Regions from separate parts of the Mangrovibacter sp. MFB070 genome, predicted to be linked through region 1. Evidence: predicted binding sites of a transcription regulator. Region 1 holds the regulator's gene; each other region holds the start of a gene.

The links. Region 1 encodes CRP, which controls carbon source genes, mostly activating them, when cyclic AMP is high. Its sites were predicted from a motif close to ATGTGANNNNNNTCACAT; they were not measured.
Positions count from the first base shown of each region.
Region 2: DT73_RS14085 (maltoporin) is a predicted target of CRP. The motif match lies at 1,692-1,709, and genes of this name have one in related genera.
Region 3: DT73_RS21105 (CidA/LrgA family protein) is a predicted target of CRP. The motif match lies at 2,040-2,057, and genes of this name have one in related genera.

Region 1 covers NZ_JJMI01000028.1:16,676-20,917, reverse strand. The annotation lists gene DT73_RS15505 (aspartate aminotransferase family protein) at 1-94, shown strand, start outside; gene pstS (phosphate ABC transporter substrate-binding protein PstS) at 214-1,251, opposite strand; gene crp (cAMP-activated global transcriptional regulator CRP) at 1,462-2,094, opposite strand; gene DT73_RS15490 (OsmC family protein) at 2,392-2,796, shown strand; gene DT73_RS15485 (phosphoribulokinase) at 2,849-3,724, opposite strand; gene DT73_RS15480 (YheU family protein) at 3,825-4,043, opposite strand; gene DT73_RS15475 (hydrolase) at 4,045-4,242, opposite strand, start outside.
Region 2 covers NZ_JJMI01000025.1:402,525-406,766, reverse strand. The annotation lists gene DT73_RS14090 (glucose PTS transporter subunit EIIB) at 1-122, shown strand, start outside; gene DT73_RS14085 (maltoporin) at 302-1,561, opposite strand; gene DT73_RS14080 (LacI family DNA-binding transcriptional regulator) at 1,828-2,901, shown strand; gene DT73_RS14075 (YlaC family protein) at 2,951-3,415, opposite strand; gene DT73_RS14070 (HHA domain-containing protein) at 3,675-3,896, opposite strand; gene tomB (Hha toxicity modulator TomB) at 3,922-4,242, opposite strand, start outside.
Region 3 covers NZ_JJMI01000050.1:11,778-16,019, reverse strand. The annotation lists gene DT73_RS21120 (NAD-dependent succinate-semialdehyde dehydrogenase) at 1-319, shown strand, start outside; gene DT73_RS21115 (carboxymuconolactone decarboxylase family protein) at 361-699, shown strand; gene DT73_RS21110 (NAD(P)H-quinone oxidoreductase) at 773-1,753, shown strand; gene DT73_RS21105 (CidA/LrgA family protein) at 2,106-2,507, shown strand; gene DT73_RS21100 (CidB/LrgB family autolysis modulator) at 2,504-3,196, shown strand; gene cdd (cytidine deaminase) at 3,328-4,212, shown strand.

The DNA.
Region 1 (4,242 bases):
TCTGGCTCCGTCTTTGGTTATTGATTATAAAGATATTGAAGAGGGTATGGCTCGTTTTGCCGATGCAATAAAAGCGGTGGTTAAAGGGCTGTAACTGCACTCATGCACTCTCTGTATGCACTTAACTGATGGTGCCGGGGTTCAAGGACAGCAATAAAAAGCCGGGTAACCCCGGCTTTTTACTTTTGAAGCAGAGTGTTCCATTCATCAAGATTAGTACAGGGCTTTACCTGAACTGTCTTTTACATTGGCTTTCCATGCAGCACGAATCTGTTCAGTAACGCTTGCAGGCAGTGGAGCGTAATCCAGGTTACCAGCGATAGCGTTGCCATTTTTGTAAGCCCAGTCAAAGAACTTCAGCACTTCGGCACCTTTCTCTGCATTTTCCTGCTTTTTGTAGACCAGGATAAAAGTAGTAGAAGAGATTGGCCATGCATCTGCACCTTTCTGATAAGTCAGGTCCTGAGCAAAGGTTTTACTCCAGTCGGCTTCTTTTGCGCTGTTACTGAAGCTTTTTTGGGTCGGCTCGATTGCTTTACCGTCAGCATCAAACAACTTAGTCCAGGTCAGGTTGTTCTGTTTTGCGTAGGCATATTCAACATAACCAATAGAACCCGGCAGACGCTGTACGAATGCAGCCACGCCATCGTTCCCTTTGCCGCCCAGGCCAGTTGGCCATTTAACGGTGGTGCCTTTACCAACCTGGCTTGCCCAGTCCGGGCTTACTTTGGACAGGTAGCTGGTGAAGACGAAAGAGGTGCCTGAACCGTCTGCACGGCGAACCACATTGATGTTGGTATCCGGCAATTTGGCATTCGGGTTCAGCTTAGTGATTGCCGGGTCATTCCATTTCTTGATTTTACCCAGGTAGATATCACCCAGTGTTTTGCCATCCAGAGTCAGTTCACCTGATTTAATACCCGGGATATTAACGGCCAGAACCACGCCACCAATCACGGTCGGGAACTGGAACAAGCCATTTTTTTCCAGATCAGCATCGCTCATTGGCGCATCAGATGCACCAAAATCGACGGTTTTTGCAATGATTTGTTTGATACCACCTGAAGAACCAATTCCCTGGTAGTTTACCTGAGAACCTGTTTTCTGCTGATATTCTGCAGCCCATTTTGCATAAACCGGCGCTGGGAACGTACCACCGGCACCTGTCAGGTTAGTGGCTGCAAATGCAGTTGTGGTGGACAGAGTCAGAGCGGCGATTACAAGACGGGCTGAAGAGCTAAGCATTGCCATAATTTCTCCCGGAAAAGGTTAGATCAAAAATAATTTTTTAATCGCTGTGTTTTCAGTACCCGGGAAGAATAAGGCGAATTTGTGACAGTTTTGTGTCATTCGTGAACAATTTTCAGAATTTGTTCGGTAAAGCCGAAGGGATATTGGGTTGAGCAAAACAAAAAGGCACGCTCTGGAGCGTGCCTCAATGTGTGATGAAATACAGTAAAATTAACGAGTACCGTATACCACAATGGTTTTACCGTGAGCGGAAATCAGGTTTTGATCTTCCAGCATTTTTAAAATACGGCCCACAGTTTCACGGGAACAGCCAACAATTTGGCCAATTTCCTGACGGGTAATTTTGATTTGCATGCCATCCGGGTGGGTCATTGCATCAGGTTGTTTCGCCAGGTTAAGCAAAGTCTGTGCAATTCGGCCGGTTACATCAAGGAATGCCAGGTTCCCTACTTTTTCAGAAGTGACCTGTAAACGACGTGCCATCTGGGATGAAAGGCGCATCAGAATGTCCGGGTTTACCTGGATCAACTGGCGAAATTTTTTGTATGAAATTTCGGCTACTTCACAGGCTGTTTTTGCACGAACCCAGGCGCTACGCTCCTGGCCTTCTTCAAACAGCCCCAGTTCGCCAATAAAATCGCCTTGATTAAGATAAGAAAGGATCATCTCCTTGCCTTCTTCATCCTTGATAAGCACGGCCACAGAGCCTTTTACGATGTAATACAGCGTTTCTGCTTTCTCGCCCTGATGGATCAGGGTGCTCTTGGATGGATACTTATGAATGTGGCAATGTGACAAGAACCATTCGAGAGTCGGGTCTGTTTGGGGTTTGCCAAGCACCATGCGCGGTTATCCTCTATTATAAACTTGCTCAAAGACAGGGTAGGGCCCTGTTGGCGTTACAACATTAAATCGCCCCATTCCTGAAGCGAGCCATGAGTCGTTTGGTCTGTAATCGCTTTTTCCTCTGTAACAGGTATGACGTCACTGTCAGTCTGTTACATCTTGTTTGTTTTAGCACAGGTTTCCTGAAGTGTCTTCTATTGTCTCGTTTCAGCATGACCTGTGTCGCCTTCCATTGCCTGTTTTGTTAATGCCGCGTAATCTGTTGCGATAACACTTTAGTTGGGAGTAATGAGTATGCAGGCGCGAGTTAAATGGGTTGAAGGTTTAACATTTTTGGGTGAATCCGCCTCAGGCCACCAGGTCCTGATGGATGGTAACTCCGGTGATAAAGCGCCAAGTCCAATGGAAATGGTGCTAATGGCTGCCGGTGGATGCAGTGCCATTGATGTTGTCTCTATTTTACAAAAAGGCCGCCATAATGTGACTGATTGTGAGGTCAAACTGACATCTGAACGCCGGGAAGAAGCGCCGCGTTTGTTTACCACTATCAATTTGCACTTCATCGTTACAGGGAAAGATCTGAAAGATAATGCCGTGGCTCGCGCGGTGGATTTGTCTGCGGAAAAATATTGCTCTGTTGCGTTAATGCTTGGCAAAGCAGCCACCATCACGCACTCATGGGAAGTGGTTGAAGGCTAAGTTTTCATGGCGGGGGCTGTACTTTGCAGCGCCCGCCCGTTCTGTGCCTGTATCAGGCCCCCGCGATTTTTTTCCCTTCAGCCAGGCGTTTGACCAGTGGCGTCATGATTAACTCCATCGCCAGGCCCATCTTCCCACCCGGGACAACTAGTGTATTGATATGAGAAATAAATGACCCTTGCAGCATTGCCAAAAGCCATGGGAAATCGATATCTTCCAGCCCGCGGAAATGAATAACGACAAAACTTTCATCCAGAGAAGGAATCGCTTTGGCTGCAAAGGGGTTGGACGTATCCACGGTAGGCACTCGCTGGAAGTTAAGGTGAGTACGTGAAAACTGGGGTGTAATGTAATTGATGTAATCTTCCATTGAGCGCACCACTGAATCCATCACGGCTTCCCGGGAATGGCCGCGTTCACTGGTGTCCCTTACCAGCTTTTGAATCCACTCGAGGTTAACGATAGGTACCACGCCGACCAGGAGATCAACGTGTTGAGCGACATCACACTCCTGAGTTACCACGCCGCCGTGCAGCCCTTCATAAAACAATACATCTGTGGGTTCAGGCAGCGGTTGCCAGGGGGTAAAGGTACCAGGCACCTGATTCCAGGGAACGGCTTCATCGTAAGTGTGCAGATATTTGCGAGACTGGCCGTTACCCTGCTCGCCGTATTGCCTGAATGTGCGCTCCAGCAAGGCAAAGTCGTTGGCATCTGGCCCGAAATAACTGATATGGCGGCCAAGGTCGCGGGCTTTACGTATTGCCATATCCATTTCCGGGCGGGTATAGCGGTGAAAGCTGTCACCTTCAACTTCGGCAGCCCGCAGATTAAGCTGATTAAATATTTTACGAAAGGCAATGCTGGTTGTCGTGGTACCGGCTCCACTGGAACCGGTAACCGCAATAACAGGGTGCTTGGCTGACATAAACAACCACTCCATCAGTAAGAGGCAATGTGAAACGCACAGTACTGCAGGTTAAAGCAGTATAGTGGTGGATGCCAATACTGTGTGTGACGCCTGTGAATCAGCCCTTAAATTGGGTGCGGGGCATGATATTCACCGTTTCATGCAATTCAGACCAGACCAGAACAGCATCACCCTGTTTCAGTTGCCGTTTTACATCCGCCACTTTTTGAGCAAGTGAGCGCTCCTGCGCGCCATAATCGGTACCTTCACGTAATACAAAGGACTCAATCAGGTTATCAAGCGTATCGGGTGCTATCTGTTGCCAGGGAATGATCATTTTAATTACTTAGATAACGGGTTAACCAACTGGGGATGCGCTTTTCAAGCCACATTTCCGGGCGAGCGACGCTACCACCGATAAACCCGACATGACCACCATGATCGGTGAGTTGGTATTCAATATTTGACGGAAGTAGAGTGCTGTCTGGTATGACATGATGATCCATAAAGGGATCATCCTTTGCGTGAATAATCAG
Region 2 (4,242 bases), on a different contig from region 1:
AGGCTCTGCAGAGTGAAGGAGCACTTGGTGTGATTATTATTGGTCACGAGGTTCATGCTATTTTCGGTACCCAGTCAGACAATTTGCGCCAACTTCTGGAAAAACATTTTTCACAGTTATGATGGGTTATTAAGCGATAATAAAAAAGCTGGCCAGGGACCAGCTTTTTTATTATTTATCTAAAAAAATAAGGCAATCAAAATAATGATTGCCTTAAAAAAACAACATGCAGTGGCTATGATGTCGGAGAAAATAACATCAAAAAAAGAGATATAATGATGATGATTCTGTCAGGTAATGCTTACCACCAGGCTTCCACCTGCACGCCATAGTTCCAGGTATCGCTGGCTGTATTGTCGCGGAAGGTATCGCGCTTTTCGCCATCCGTCAGGTATGAAGCAAAAATACGCAGCTCCGGGCGCGACATAAATTCAGGGCCATCCGCCAGTGCCAGAGCAATAGTGTATTTCTCGCCGCTTTGCTTGTAATTTGACCCATCGTTATATGTATCTTTTTGGTAAAAGGCACCCGCTTCACCAATCCCACGCACGTAGTTAGTGAATTGATACTGTGCACGGCCAACCAACGAGACCATCCGGGTTTTATCTGTAGTGGCGGTAATATTGTTGGCTGAACCCCAGGTGAGTACGTGGTTTATCGAGAAACGGTCAGTAATCGGAATCAGGCCCGTGTTGATAATACGGTAGCCCGTGGCGCTGCTGGTGTCATTCCACATGTCATACCAGCCACCGCCCTGCGAAACCATATTCTGCGCCAGGCCTTTGTTGGCGTACTGCACTACCAACTTATTGTATCCGCCGAACATATCCTGGCTGATTTCACCTGTCAGCATGACACCGTTATCTGCATCATATAACCCGCCATAGCTTTTCTGCTTGTTGGTTGGGTTAGGCATGGCGTAGTCGATACCGACTTCCACCCAGGAGCCCTGCCAGGGTTTTAAACCGGCATAACGTAAATCAAGGTAGTTGATGTTGACGTCATTATCGTTGTCCACGCGGTAGTCGACATCATTGGCATCACCCCTTATCCATGCGAAGGAAACTGCACCCGGGCCAACGCTGTAGTTTTCAATCCCGGCACCTGCTCCGGAAATGTTCCAGTATTTTGTATCAATAATATGCAGGTCGTGACGTTGGTAGTAACGTTTGCCACCCCAGATAACGGCATCTTTATCGCCAGGTACCAGACCTTTGATTTGCAGGTTTAACTGCCGTAAACCGAATTCTGCATCATCGCCAATTGTGGTTTCATTGTCATTGGAACCATCAGAAACCATGCTGACCATACTGTCCAGGTAGAAGCTGACATCATTCTTTTTATACACTTCTGAACCCAGTTCAAGTTCGCCATATGTATCTGTTTCATTACCCAAACGGCCGAGTTTGTTTTTCTGCCATTCCTGCATACCTCCATCACTGGAAACGCCTATACCAGAACGCAAATAGCCGTGAAAATCGATAGCGTTGTCTGCCATCGCCCAGGTTGAAGTCAGCGCAGCTGTCAACGCGACAGTGAGTGTGCGTAGCGTCGTATTCATGATACCCTCTTATTGTTTGTATTACGTTCACATAATCGATGTAATAAAATGCCTAATTATGATTTCTTTCAATTTGGAACAAGCGGTAATGTGATTTGACGCAAATAAAACAACTAGTTTTGTTATCACGTGGTGAGGTTGCTCACATGTTTTTGTTATGTGAGCGTCTTACTTTTTTGTTTGGCGTTGGTGGGGTGGTTTTTCCACAGGTATTTCAGACGGACGCCTGATACAATTTGATTAGTAGCCTACGTGGAATAAGAAAGATGAAGTCTAAAAGTGCGACATTAGAGGATGTTGCCCGGTATGCAGGCGTCTCATACCAGACGGTCTCCCGGGTTTTGAATAAATCAGCCAATGTATCTGAAACTACACGCCGGAAAGTGGAGGAAGCTATTGAGGCGCTGCGCTATGTACCTAATCGTCTGGCGCAGCAACTGGTAGGGAAGCAAAGTAATACGATTGGCCTGGTTACTACTTCACTGGCGTTACACGCCCCTTCGCAGGTGGCAGCAGCGGTGAAACGTTACGCAAACCAGGATGGGTATCAGGTGCTGATTTCCATGATTGATGAGAACGTAGAACAAAGCATCCAAAGTGCTATCAATGAACTGAAGTCTCAGTGGGTTGATAAAGTGATAATTAACGTGCCTCTGGAAAGCGAAAATGCAGAAAAAATCGCTATTGAGAACGATGATATCATTTGCCTGTTTCTGGATGTGGATCCTTTCAGCTCTGTGTTTAACGTTTCGTTTAATCCGGCAGATGGTACCCGCGCCAGTGTGAAATACCTCTATGAACAAGGGCATCGTGAGATTGCGATACTGGCGGGGCCAGCACACTCCGTGTCAGCGCGCTTACGTTTGAAATCCTGGTGCGAGACGCTGGACGGTTATGGGCTAAAACCCGTGACAGTTCTGCATGGCGACTGGGATGCCCGTAGCGGGTACGCTGGCGCACTCCAGATGTTGCGTGAAACCCCTTCATTTTCTGCGGTACTGGTCGGTAATGATCAAATGGCGCTGGGCGTACTGAGTGCGTTCCATCAGCATCAACTGAGCATTCCTGGGCAGAAATCGGTGATTGGGTATGATGATACCTGGGAAAGCTCGTTCTTTTACCCTGCGTTGACCACAGTTTCTCTGGATTTAGATTTACAGGGGAAAGAAGCGGTGCGGCGTTTGCTCAATGCGGGGCAGAAAGAAGACGGGCGTTCATCCTCTGTTTTGCCTGCGAAACTGGTGGTACGTAATTCCACCGGGCCGAAACAGGATGATACCCGTGATTTGCAGCAAATTGCCGATACACTGCGCCAGCTTGCACAGCAACTGAGCTCGTAGCGAGCCAGGAGCCCGGAATGGAGCAGCTCAGTGTAGTTACTCTGCCGGGCTACGACGCCTGGTTATCCAGACTGTAGATATCGTAAAATGTCAGGCGTTTTTTATTGACCAACATCTTAGCCAGTAAATCTTTTTGCTGGTTGCTGACTTGTGAGGAAGCCTGGATGTTACTGATCAATTCGCCCGGTACATCACGTGTGTTATACCATTCGCCGTTATAACATACGCGAAAATCCAGCAGGTCTATATCTTCATACCGGTAACGTGGGTTGACATCAAAGAAGAAGAAACCGTTGAGTAATACAAACAGCCCGACATGTAGCCAGACAAAATCCTCAAGCGTTGGTGATTTCACGACAACAATCAGTGTCGCCAGCCACCCTGCGTACATGGCAACAAACAACCCTGGGTAACGGCGAATAAAGCTGATGCTAAAACGCGGCCGGTTATCCCGCTTTTCGTGGTGGTTCAGTTGCTCTATGGTATTGGTCAGCAGGCGCTGAATTTCCGTCATACAAGCCTCTACAGAAAACAATTCTGGAAATATCCTCTGGATTGTAGAGGGGTGGGGCTCAGTAACCAGTAACAGTTTCCCGGAATATTTGCATAACAGTTGCCGATTGCTGAACAGAACTCAGCCTCACACAGCCAGTGCGATGCAGAGATGCGGATGTAACCACGCCGCCGGGAAACCGGTTTTTTGAACCATAACAGAACAGAACCAGAAGTGTGTTATCTTCAGGTTCAGAATTGTGTTTGAATCAGAAAGTCACTTAGCGGACAAACTTCCATACTGAAGATGGGATTTTATCGTACAATTTATTCATCGTCAGTTCTGCAAGGCGATGATCTGCTGCTGAATAAAATACTGCCAGCTCACTATCAGAAAGTTCATATTTATTTTTTTCAATAACTCTTTCGAGGGTGTCGATGGTCTGACAACGCCTTAAACGCATCAAATAATCGGTTTTTGTTAACGGTTTGGTGATAGACATAACTTTACCTTAAGAAATATTCATACTAACAGGAATGGCTGACGGGATTTTCTTTACTCACCGTAGAAAAACACCGAAACAGGTTAAGGCCTGTTCTGCGCCACTTCTGTAAATCTTTCGCATTAATGCTGTAACTGCTGAACAACATAAAAGTGTCGTCCAGATATTCATCTATTTTCTCTATCAAGTCACTATCGTCTTCGTACTTTAATTTGTAATTAAGTGCAAAGGTTGCGATGTGCTCAATCAGATCGTTCATCTGCAGGCTGGCTGGAGATGTAGGATCATTAACCCAGGTCTGGGTACTACCCTCGAGACTCGAGAGGCAATCATGATAAAGTGATTC
Region 3 (4,242 bases), on a different contig from region 1:
GCCAATGAGCGCCCGCATTATGCATGAAGAGCCTTTTGGCCCGATTGCTGTACTGCGCCCGTTTAACACGCTGGAAGACGGGCTGGAAGAGGCCAACCGCCTGCCTTATGCCTTGTCGGCTTATGCATTCACCCGCGATGCCCGCACAGCACTTGATGTTGGCGATGGCCTGGAAGCCGGAATGATTGGCATCAACCAGTACCGCATTGTGGCAACAGAACTGCCCTTTGGCGGCATGAAAGAGAGTGGCCATGGTTCAGAAGGCGGCAGCGAAGGCATTCATCACTACCTGACCAATAAATTTATCAGCCAGGCCTGATCCTCATAAACACAACGCACAACAACATAAAGGAAAAGACCATGAAAAGTATCGACTTTACCAGCCCACGAGCAGCAGCCCGCCCTTTTACACCCAAACTGGCGGATTTCGTAGAGCAACCGCTCTATTCCGATGTCTGGACTGACACAGACCTGGCTCCCCGCGACCGTAGCCTGATAACCATCGCCTGCCTGGTGGCGTTAAACCACGCTAATGAGTTACCGGCCCACTTACGGCGCGGCGTGGAGAACGGGCTGACTCAGACAGAGCTAAGCGCCGTGATCACTCACCTGGCGTTTTACGCGGGTTTCCCGGCTGCCATTACGGCATCGGCTTACGCTAATGCGACGTTCAGCAATAACGATAACGACGCGCAATAACACCCGGTTGCCAGCCACTCTCACTGCGCTGGCCATACCCAACATCTTCTGACTTGTGATAAGAGGCAACAAAATGAAAGCGATAAACTTTGATGAATTTGGACCTGCCAGTGTACTGAAACTGGGTGAAGCAGCAGACCCCGTACTTCGCCCGAATGATTTACTGGTGCGTACCCGCGCCGCCGGTGTGAACCGAGCAGATTTAACCCACCGCCGCGGAGGTTATGGCCGCCCCGATTTCGGTGACTCCACCATTATGGGGCTGGAAATTGCTGGCGATGTCATTGCTGTAGGGGAAAATGTCCGGGGATACACAGTGGGTGACCGGGTAATGGGGATTGTTGGTGGTGGCGCTTATGCTGAAGTTGCCCGTATAGACTACCGGATGGCAATGCCCATCCCGGGGAAAATGGATTACATCCATGCAGCAGCGATTACCGAGGTCTTTGTCACCGCTAACGAAGCACTGATTCACCTGGGGCAATTGCAGGCTGGTGAAACAGTGCTGGTGCACGCAGGTGCTGGCGGGGTTGGTGGTGCAGCAGTGCAACTGGCTCATGCCGTGGGTGCGACAGTGCTGACAACAGCCAAAAAAGAAGCGCATGGCCTGGTCCACCAACTGGGCGCAGACTACGCCATTGATTATGAGAACGAAGATTTTACCGACGTGGTTTCCCGTGTCACCGAGGGCAAAGGCGTGGATTTGATACTGGATTTTATTGGTGCGCCTTACCTTGCCCGGAATGTTAACTCCCTCAACTTTGGTGGCCGCCTGGTGCAAATTGGTATCATGGGTGGCATTGAGAACGCACAACTGCCTTTGGACCGCGTGCTGTACCGCCACTTGCGGATTATGGGAACCGTCATGAAATCCCGTTCTCAAGAAGTAAAACAGGCTATGTCGCAACGCTTTCGCGAACGCTGGTTATCCCGGTTTAATGAAGAAAGTTTAAACCCAATTATCGACAGCGTGTTCCCTCTGGCTGAAGCCAGTGCCGCGCACCAGAGAATGGAAGACGGCCTGAATGTGGGTAAAATTGTGTTAACCATGTAAATCTCACCCAGGCAGCATGGTAAAACAAGGGGGAGGAAGCAATGCGTTTCCTCTCCCCCTTCACAGGGCAACATCTCAAGCCCGCAAAGCACAGTACAAAACTGTGCCAGCACGACCTGTCATCAACACTTCCGATTCTGCTGCACATAGCACACAGCCGGTTACCCTGACAGGTACACTCCCTTTCCATCAACCGCAGTACCACACTGGATTGCATCAATCACCTATGGTATCAACCGGTATCAGCCATACTAAAAAGGCATTGTTGCTATAACCGGAATTCATGGTGTGATCCATAGCACAAAAGCTTTTTTAATTGTATGATGAATGCATTCATTCAGGGGTTACTTAAATGCGCCATACATTGCTTATTATCTGGCAATATTGCCGGGCCTTCTTCTTTATTTATGCCTGTCTGTATGCCGGGCAGTTTATTGCCACACTGCTCCCTATTACGATTCCAGGCTCCATCATTGGCATGCTGCTGCTGTTCCTGCTGCTTTCATTACAAATTCTGCCAGCCCAGTGGGTAAAACCTGGCTGCCATCTATTTATTCGTTACATGGCATTGCTGTTTGTGCCCATTGGGGTGGGGGTTATGCAGTATTTCGATTTACTGCGTACCCAGTTCGGCCCCATCGTGGTGTCGTGCACTATCAGTACCATAGTTGTTCTGGTCGTTGTCAGTTGGAGTTCTCACCTGGTCCACGGTGAACGTAAAGTGGTTGGCCAGAAAGAGGTTAAAGAGAAATGAGTGATATTTGGTGGTCGTTGCCACTGACTCTGGTGGTGTTCTTTGCAGCACGCAAGCTTGGCTCTGTGGTTAAAACCCCACTGCTTAACCCGCTGCTGGTTTCCATGGTGGTGATTATTCCCTTTCTGCTGCTCACCGGGATTAAATACCAGCACTATTTCCAGGGCAGCAAGATGCTGAACGACTGGCTGCAACCGGCTGTCGTGGCGCTGGCATTTCCGCTGTATGAACAGCTTCACCAAATTCGCGCCCGCTGGAAATCGATTATCTCTATCTGCTTTATTGGCAGTATGGTGGCAATGATAACCGGCACCAGTATTGCGCTTTTAATGGGTGCCACACCGCAAATCGCAGCGTCTATATTGCCTAAATCCGTTACCACCCCTATTGCGATGGCTGTAGGCGGGAGTATTGGCGGGCTGCCGGCAATCAGCGCGGTGTGTGTTATCTATGTCGGGATTCTGGGTGCAGTTTTTGGCCATACTCTGTTAAATGCCATGCACATCACCACCAAGGCTTCGCGTGGGCTATCTATGGGTACAGCTTCCCATGCGTTAGGCACTGCACGTTGTGCAGAACTGGATTTCCAGGAAGGCGCATTCAGCTCACTGGCACTGGTTATCTGCGGGATTATTACTTCGCTGCTTGCTCCGTTCCTCTTTCCGGTGATTCTGGCAGTTTTAGGGTAAAAGTTGCGCACAATCTCGAAAATACGCAACATATTTCACGAGTTGCATTAATAATTAGACGCTGATCACATATTCAGGTTGATGAGAACCGTACACTACGGTTCCATTAACCTGATACAAGGCATCATGTTATGCATCCCCGTTTTGTTTCAGCCTTCGAAGCCCTGCCTGTAACACTTCGTGCTTCCCTGCAACCTTTACTGGACGATAGCGCTTTTCCGGCCATGTTGACCCCGGAGCAAACACAGCACCTGCAACAACAAACCGGTATGGATAAGCACGCCCTGGCTTTTGCATTGCTGCCTTTAGCCGCAGCCTGCGCCTGGACAGGTATTTCGCATTTCAATGTGGGTGCAGTGGTGCAGGGTGCCAGTGGAGCCCTGTGGTTTGGGGCAAATATGGAGTTCCCGGGCAGCAGCATGCAACAAACCATTCATGCTGAACAAAGCGCAATTAGCCATGCATGGATGGGTGGGGAACAGGCCCTGAGCGGAATAACCGTCAACTACACACCCTGTGGGCACTGCCGCCAGTTTATGAATGAACTCAACAGTGGGTTGTCGCTGGAAATTCATTTGCCGGAACGGGCACCAGCAACACTGGGCAATTACTTGCCGGATGCCTTCGGGCCGAAAGATCTCGCTATCACCACACTGCTGCTGGATAACGAAAACCACGGGTTCATGGTTACAGGCACGGAACTGGAACAAGCGGCAATCGCCTCCGCCAACCGCAGCCACTGCCCTTACAGCCAGTCTCCAGGTGGGGTGGCATTGCAAACCCATGACGGCAATATCTTTGCCGGAAGTTATGCTGAGAACGCGGCGTTTAACCCGTCTTTACCCCCATTACAGGTTGCCCTGAACCTGCTGCGCCTGCGTGGTTACGGGGCTGAAGATATCGCTTGCGCAGCAATAGCAGAGCGTGCCAATGGGCAGATAAGCCACCATGACAGCACGGTTTCACTGCTGAATACTCTGGGTTGCCAGAAGATAACCTGCGTAGCACTCGCCTGATCAAGTGAGCATCGCGTGCTCAAAATAGCT